DNA from 2 places in the Hydrogenophaga sp. PBL-H3 genome. Region 1 is predicted to be linked to the other one. Evidence: predicted binding sites of a transcription regulator. Region 1 holds the regulator's gene; the other holds the start of a gene.
What was found. Region 1 encodes LexA, which represses DNA repair genes until DNA is damaged. Its sites were predicted from a motif close to ACTGTATNNNNATACAGT; they were not measured.

Region 1 (3,883 bases):
CGATCAGATGCACCACCTCCAGCATGGGGTAAGCCCAAGGATGTGCACCCAGAGCCAGCAGCATCTCAGCTCTCCAGCAACTGCAACGCCAGCGCCAGACGCGCCTTGACCGGCGAGAGCCCGGCCGAGTCTGGCAGCGGTTGGCCAGGGTGCGGCACCACACGGCCTTGCGCGCACCGGCTGGCCACGACCACGTCGACGCCACGAGCCTGTGCTTGTTTCAACGCGATCAACAGATCGTCGTGCACCGTGCCGTTGCCCGTGCCCGCCACGACGATGCCGCGCAACCGCTGCGCACCTGCAGGGCTGTGGCTGAGCAGGGCACGCACCATCTCGCCATCGGCGCCAGCGTGACTGAACATCAATTCCACGCGGGGAAGCGCGGTAACGCGCATCAAAGAGCGCAGTCTTGCGGCATCGTGCGTGCCACGGCTCACGGCTTGCGGCCAGGGCCTGAACATGCGCAAGCGCGCCTCTTCGACGCAGCCCAGATCTCCCGCATCGCCTGAGCCAAACGGGTCCGTCCTGTAGGGGTGCACCTTGGCCACGTCCAGAGCGCCATGAATGCGCCCGGCGCACACGACCACCACGCCACTCGCCTGCGGATGCAGGGCCACCGCTACCGCATCGCTCAGGTTCTGTGGCCCGTCGGGCACCAGCGCGGTGGCGGGACGCATCGCGCACGTCAGCACCACCGGTTTGGACGGCATCAACAACGTCTGCAACACAAAGGCAGTCTCTTCGATCGTGTCGGTGCCGTGTGTGATCACGATGCCGGCCACCTCGGGCCTATCCAGGTGCGCGGCCACGCGCTGGGCCAGCGCTTGCCACACGCTCAGCACCATGTCCTTGCTGTTGATCTGGGCGACCTGCTCCACGTCCACCGGACAATCCGCCAGGATCGGAACCATCGCCACCAGTTCGCTCACAGCCACCTGTCCTGCCACATAGCCCACGTTGTCATTCGCCTGGGTTGCGCGTCCGGCAATCGTTCCGCCGGTACCCAGAACCACAAGGCGACGCGCCTGGTTGTCATTCACCACTTGCCAAGTCCTTTGAACTGGTTAAAAATACAGCCACTGGATAAGAAAACAGTGACTTACCGATCGGATACCCCGCCCGGTTAAGCATCCACCCCGATGAGGTTCACATGCTCGACATGCCCGCCACCACGCCCAAGCTCACCGCCCGGCAACAGCAGATTCTGGAACTCATCCAGACCGCCATTGCACGCACAGGTTCGCCGCCAACGCGTGCCGAGATCGCCAGCGAGCTCGGCTTCAAGTCGGCCAACGCGGCCGAGGAACACTTGCAGGCCCTGGCACGCAAAGGCGTGATCGAATTGGTCAGCGGCACATCGCGTGGCATCCGTCTGCGCAGCGAAGACCTGCGCTCCATCAACGATTCACGTGGGCGTCAGCTTACACTCCCGCTCCCCAGCCTGGCCCAGCTCATGCTGCCCCTCATTGGGCGTGTGGCGGCTGGCTCGCCCATCCTGGCGCAAGAACACGTGGATCAGACCTATCACGTGGAACGCAGCCTGTTCCAGCGAGAACCGGATTACCTGCTCAAGGTCCGTGGCATGTCCATGCGCGACGTCGGCATCATCGATGGCGATCTGCTCGCGGTGAAGTCCGCCAAGGAAGCCAAGAATGGCCAGATCGTGGTGGCTCGGCTGGGAGACGATGTGACCGTCAAGCGGTTCATGCGCCGGCAAAACGTCATCGAGCTTCACGCCGAGAACCCGGACTACAAAACCATCGTGGTCGAGCCCGGTGAACCGTTCGAAATAGAAGGCCTCGCCGTGGGCCTCATCCGCAACAGCTTCCAACTCTGACCTTCGGGTCGCGTTGCCTCAGCAGGTGGCGGGCGTTTGGTCCGACGAGCGAACGGCTCGTCATGTGGACACATCCCTGCGTTGGCAACTTCCTTCCAATCCTGCCTGTGTTCAACCCCTCATCTGGAGTTTCGCATGGGAAAAATCTTCAATACCAACACGTGGCGCGCCCCCCTGCAGTTGATCGACTGCTGGTTGCCCATGCCTTCACAACGCGATGCCCGCCCGGCCGCTTCAGCGGTGGCAGCCAGGGCCATGCAACGTTTTACCCGTGCGGGCTGGTTGAACAGGGAAGCGGCCAACAGCGCCACGCCTCAGACTCGCCAAAGCCAGGCGAGTGAGCCAGGCGCAGCGTCCTTGTGTCGGGTGCGCGTGCTGCGCCAGGCCGACGTGCGGCCAGTGAAGCGACCCGACATGCGTCTGGTCATATCTGGACCCATCAACGATGTGTGTGCCGAACTGGACCGCCTCGCTGCGCTGGAACAGGCATCCATGGCCCGCGCAGCCTGAGGCAAAAGAGCGACCAGCCTGGGCCGCGCGGGCACAATAGGCGCATGAACATAGTGATTCTTGACGACTACCAGGACGCGGTTCGAAAGCTGAAATGCGCAGAGAAGCTGGAGTCTTACCCTGCCAAGGTGTTCACCAACACCGTCAAGGGTGTCGGCCAGCTGTCAATCCGCCTGCGTGACGCCGACGTGCTGGTGCTGATCCGTGAGCGAACCCAGATTTCTCGCCAGCTCATCGAAAAACTGCCGCGCCTCAAACTCATCGCTCAAACGGGGCGAGTGGGGGCGCATCTTGATGTGGCAGCCTGCACCGAGCGCGGCATTGCGGTGGCCGAAGGTGTGGGCTCGCCCGTGTCGACGGCCGAACTCACCTGGGCCTTGATCATGGCCTCGATGCGCAGGATTCCCCAATACGTGTCCAACCTGAAGCATGGGGCTTGGCAGCAAGCCGGGCTCAAGTCTTCCGCCATGCCGACCAACTTCGGTGTCGGCATGGTGCTGCGCGGCAAGACACTCGGGGTCTGGAGCTACGGGCGCATTGGCCAATTGGTGGCAGGCTACGGTCGCGCGTTCGGCATGCGCGTGGTGATCTGGGGCAGCGAAGCGTCACGGGCCAGTGCGGTGGCCGACGGCTTCGAGGCGGCAGAGAGCCGGGAGGCATTTTTCGCCTCGGCTGACGTGCTGTCGTTGCACCTGCGGCTGAGCGAAACCAATGCTGGCTGTGTCACGCTGGAAGACTTGGGCCGCATGAAGCCCACCTCCTTGCTGGTGAACACCTCACGCGCAGAGCTGATCGAGCCCGAAGCTTTGCTCGCCTCCCTCAACCGGGGTCGGCCAGGATTGGCGGCGGTCGACGTGTTCGAGTCAGAGCCCATCTTGCAGGGACACGCCCTGCTGAGACTGGAGAACTGCATTTGCACGCCCCACATCGGCTATGTGGAACAAGACAGCTACGAGCAGTATTTCTCCTCGGCGTTTGACAACGTGGTCAATTTCATCAAAGGCACGCCCACCAACATCGTGAATCCCGGCGCATTGCAGGTTCGTCGCTAGGCTGCTCAGCGCACTCATAAAAAACGCCGCAGATGGATGCGGCGTTTTTTATGTTCCGGACGGACGAGCGGCTGTCAGGTTTTCTTGCCTGACCGTGCGCCGCCATCGGATTCGTTCGGCAGGTCGAAATCGAGCACCTCAAAGTCGATGAGATTGCCGTCGACCTCCCGAATTTCAAAGTCTGCAGGCTGGGTGGGCTTGGCGGACTGCTCCACCGCCACATTCACTTCGGGCAACGATGCCTCGAAGCTGTCCGTCTCTGCAAAGTCATCCAGATTGATGTCAAGACCCAAGCGAGATGAGGCCTTCGGCAGACTCTCCAGCCCCATGGGCTGGGTATGCCGCTCCGACGCATCGCGCAGCGAACCACTCACCTTGAACGCAGCCTTGTCCGCCGCTTTCAGCGGTTGCATGGAAGTGTGCTGAAAATCGCCGCTCGCGCGGGGAACTGGGTTGTCGCGCTGGATGAGGTCTTTGGCAATTG
Region 2 (3,883 bases), 2.1 Mb from region 1:
TCCTTGCCTTGGTATTCGTGGATCTTCATGAGGGCTCTCTCAGGAATGGGTAGAGGAATCGTCGACCGACCGCGGCGGGGGGTCGAAAAGCGGGCACTGAAAATCAGCAACCGAGGACTGTATCATGGTGCATCGCACCAAAATCGAGCGCCGCAAACACGCATTGCACGCCGATTGTTGGACGCTCTACTGAATCCTCACTGACAAGGCGGACCGGCCATGGCCAAGGTTTTCATCGACGGCGAAGCCGGCACCACCGGACTTCAAATTCGCGAGCGGCTTGAACTCATGCCCGCCATCGAAGTGGTGAGCATTGCCCCGGAGCGCCGCAAAGATCCGACCGCCAAACGCGAATTGATGGCCCAGGTCGACCTGGTGATCTTGTGCCTGCACGACGACGCGGCACGCGAGTCGGTGGCGATGATCGATGCGATGGTCGGACACCGGCCCAAGATCATCGATGCCTCCACGGCGCACCGCACTGCGCCGGGCTGGGTGTTCGGCTTTCCCGAACTCGCCGCAGACCAGCGCAACGCGGTGGTCCAAGCCGAGCGCGTGGCCAACCCTGGCTGCTACGCCAGCGGCGCCATTGCCCTGCTGCGTCCCTTGATCGACGCCGGCGTGTTGCCGCCCGATCACCCGGTTTGCCTGCCGGCCGTGAGCGGGTACTCGGGCGGCGGTCGCACCATGATCGAAGCTTACGAGAAGGGCGATGCACCGGCCTACGAGCTTTACGCGCTGGGCCTGCAGCACAAGCACATTCCGGAAATCATGGCCTACACCGGCCTCACGCGCCGCCCCATCTTCATTCCGGCGGTGGGCAACTTCGCTCAAGGCATGCTGGTGGAATTGCCGCTGCACCTGGACACCTTGCCCGGGCAACCGACGCTTGCCGACCTGCATGCGGTGTACGCCAAGCACTACGCCGGCAGTGAGTGGGTGAGCGCCGAGCCCGCGACCGAGAGCGGCAAGCTCGATGCGCTGGCGCTCAACGACACCAACCGGCTGGAAATCCGCGTGTTTGGCAATGCGCCAGCGCAGCACGCCGTGGTGGTGGCGCGGCTGGACAACCTGGGCAAAGGTGCCAGTGGCGCGGCGGTGCAAAACCTGAAACTGATGCTGGGCCTTTAAAGCCCGCTGTCGTCATCGGCGCCCTGCACCACGCGCCGGATCGCTTCACCGCCAAAGCCGCGCGAAGCCAGAAACCGCATCTGTTTGCTCCGCTCGGCGGCGTCCGCGGGCGGCTGGCCGAACTTCTTGCGCCACACCTCGCGCGCACGCGCCACCTCGGAGCCCTGCAGTGCGGCCACCGCCTCGGCCACGGCCTGCGGGTCCAGGCCCTTGGCTTGCAGCTCCTGGCGCACCCGCGAGGCGCCCAGCTTTGCCGAGCGCCGGTGCACCACCGACTCGATCACGCGCTGTTCGCTGATGAAGCCCTTGGCCTCCAGTTCGTCCAGCGCCCGGGCCAGTTCGCCCGGCTCCGTTTCATGCGCGCGGAGCTTGCGCTGCAACTCGGTGCGCGAGTGTTCCCGCCCCGAGAGCAGGCGCAGCGCCCGGCCCTTGAGGGAAATCTGGTCAAAGCCCATGTGAAACGCTCACGGCCCAAGCCGTGAACGCGACCCTCACTCGGCCAGCGGCGCAGTGCCGGCTTCGGCCTTGGCGGCTTTTGCTGCCTTGCCGCCTTTGGCGGGTGCCGGTGCTTCTTCCACCGGCAGCAGCGGCACGCCCAGTTCGGTGCGAACCTTGTTCTCGATCTCGACGCGCAGTTCGGGGTTCTCGCGCAGGAATTCGCGCGAATTGTCGCGGCCCTGGCCGATCTTCTCGCCGTTGTAGGCGTACCAGGCGCCCGACTTCTCCACCACCCGGTGCACCACGCCGAGGTCGAGGATCTCACCCTCGCGGCTGATGCCTTCACCGAACAGGATGTCGAACTCGGCCGTCTTGAAGGGTGGCGCCACTTTGTTCTTGACCACCTTGACCTTGGTTTCGTTGCCGATCGCCTCTTCGCCCTTCTTGATGGTGCCGGTGCGGCGGATGTCCAGGCGGACCGATGCGTAGAACTTGAGCGCATTGCCGCCGGTGGTGGTTTCGGGGCTGCCGAACATGACGCCGATCTTCATGCGGATCTGGTTGATGAAGATCACCATGCAGTTGGTCTTCTTGATGTGCGCGGTGAGCTTGCGCAGCGCCTGGCTCATCAGGCGGGCCTGCAGGCCGGGCAGCGAATCGCCCATTTCGCCTTCGAGTTCGGCCTTGGGCGTGAGCGCGGCCACCGAGTCCACCACGATCAGGTCGACCGCGCCGGAGCGCACCAGGCTGTCCACGATTTCGAGGGCTTGTTCGCCGGTGTCGGGCTGGCTGATCAGCAGGTCCTGCAGGTTCACGCCGAGTTTCTGTGCGTACTGGATGTCCAGCGCGTGTTCGGCGTCGACAAACGCGCACTGGCCACCGAGCTTCTGCATCTCGGCGATCACCTGCAGCGTGAGCGTGGTCTTGCCCGAGGATTCCGGGCCGTAGATCTCGACCACACGACCGCGAGGCAGGCCGCCAACGCCCAGCGCGATGTCCAGGCCGAGCGATCCGGTGGACACCACCTGAATGTCTTCGATCACCTCGCCTTCGCCCAGCCGCATGATGGTGCCCTTGCCGAATTGCTTCTCGATCTGGGCCAGCGCGACCTGCAGGGCCTTGGCTTTTTCGCTGTTGAGGGGGTTGGGCTTGACGGCTGCGTCCATGGGGGCTCCTGGGCTGGTTGGAAGGGTTGGCAAGGCCTGTGTGGTTGTGTACAGGCTGGATGCTTGAACAGCAGTTTACAAGCTGATTGAATCACGATTCTTCATTTTTTTGTCAGTTTGCCTTACTATTTGCGCATGACGGAAAGCCTCCCTGAAACGCCCATGGAACCCGACGACCGCTGGCGCGGCGGCCACCTCGGCCGGCTGATGGGCCTGGCGCTGCGGCGCTTCGACGAGCGCGTGCTCAGCCTGATGGCACACGACGCCAACGTGCCGCTGGCACTCTCTCACCTCGCGGCGCGTGCGCAGGTGGGCGCGGCCCACATCCACATCACGCGTCACCTCGGCTTGCACGGCTCGCGCCTGACCGAGCTGGCGCACCAGGCCGGCATGAGCAAACAGGCCATGGGCGACCTGGTGACGCAGTGCGAGGCCTGGGGCCTGGTGCGGCGCGAGCCCGACCCGCGCGATGCCCGGGCGCGGCGCATTGTCTTCACCGACACCGGCCTTTTGTGGCTGGACGCGTTTCGCACGGCGGTGGCGCAGGCCGAGGCCGAGTTCCGCTCGCAGGTGGGCGACGCGGTGGCTACGGTGGTGGCCCTGGGCCTGGAGGCCTATGGATCGGAAGCACCGGGGGCGCGCGCGGCCGTGCCCTCCCGGTGAAAGCCCTCGGCCCGGACAGGCTACGGCGTGGGGTATGCGACCTAAAATGCACCTGCCTTGACTGTCACGCGCACCCGCGACGCGGCACCATAACAACGCTGCCCGATCAGCACAGGAGACTCCCCCCATGCGCATCCTGATTGCAGAAGACGACCAGGTTCTGGCCGACGGCCTGTTGCGCAGCCTGCGCGCGGCGGGCGCCGCGGTGGACCACGTGTCCAGCGGCAGCGAAGCCGACGCCGCCCTGATGACCAACAACGAGTTCGACCTGTTGATTCTGGACCTCGGCTTGCCCAGACTGCATGGCCTGGAGGTGCTCAAGCGGTTGCGCTCGCGCGGTTCCTCGATGCCGGTGCTGGTGCTCACCGCCGCCGACAGCATCGAGGAACGCGTAAAGGGCCTGGACTACGGGGCCGACGACTACATGGCCAAGCCGTTCTCGTTGCAGGAGCTTGAGGCGCGCGTGCGCGCACTGGCGCGCCGTG

Region 2: recA (recombinase RecA) is a predicted target of LexA. The motif match lies at 2,790-2,807, and genes of this name have one in related genera.

The regions. Positions count from the first base shown of each region.
Region 1 is NZ_CP044972.1:2,210,329-2,214,211, reverse strand. Features, by position in the region: gene F9Z44_RS10325 (hypothetical protein) at 1-64, opposite strand, end outside; gene F9Z44_RS10320 (asparaginase) at 66-1,040, opposite strand; gene lexA (transcriptional repressor LexA) at 1,160-1,837, shown strand; gene F9Z44_RS10310 (hypothetical protein) at 1,973-2,347, shown strand; gene F9Z44_RS10305 (D-2-hydroxyacid dehydrogenase family protein) at 2,392-3,399, shown strand; gene F9Z44_RS10300 (type IV pilus assembly protein FimV) at 3,474-3,883, opposite strand, start outside.
Region 2 is NZ_CP044972.1:4,333,596-4,337,478, forward strand. Features, by position in the region: gene sucC (ADP-forming succinate--CoA ligase subunit beta) at 1-29, opposite strand, end outside; gene argC (N-acetyl-gamma-glutamyl-phosphate reductase) at 220-1,131, shown strand; gene recX (recombination regulator RecX) at 1,128-1,586, opposite strand; gene recA (recombinase RecA) at 1,623-2,735, opposite strand; gene F9Z44_RS20305 (MarR family winged helix-turn-helix transcriptional regulator) at 2,898-3,398, shown strand; gene F9Z44_RS20310 (response regulator) at 3,526-3,883, shown strand, end outside.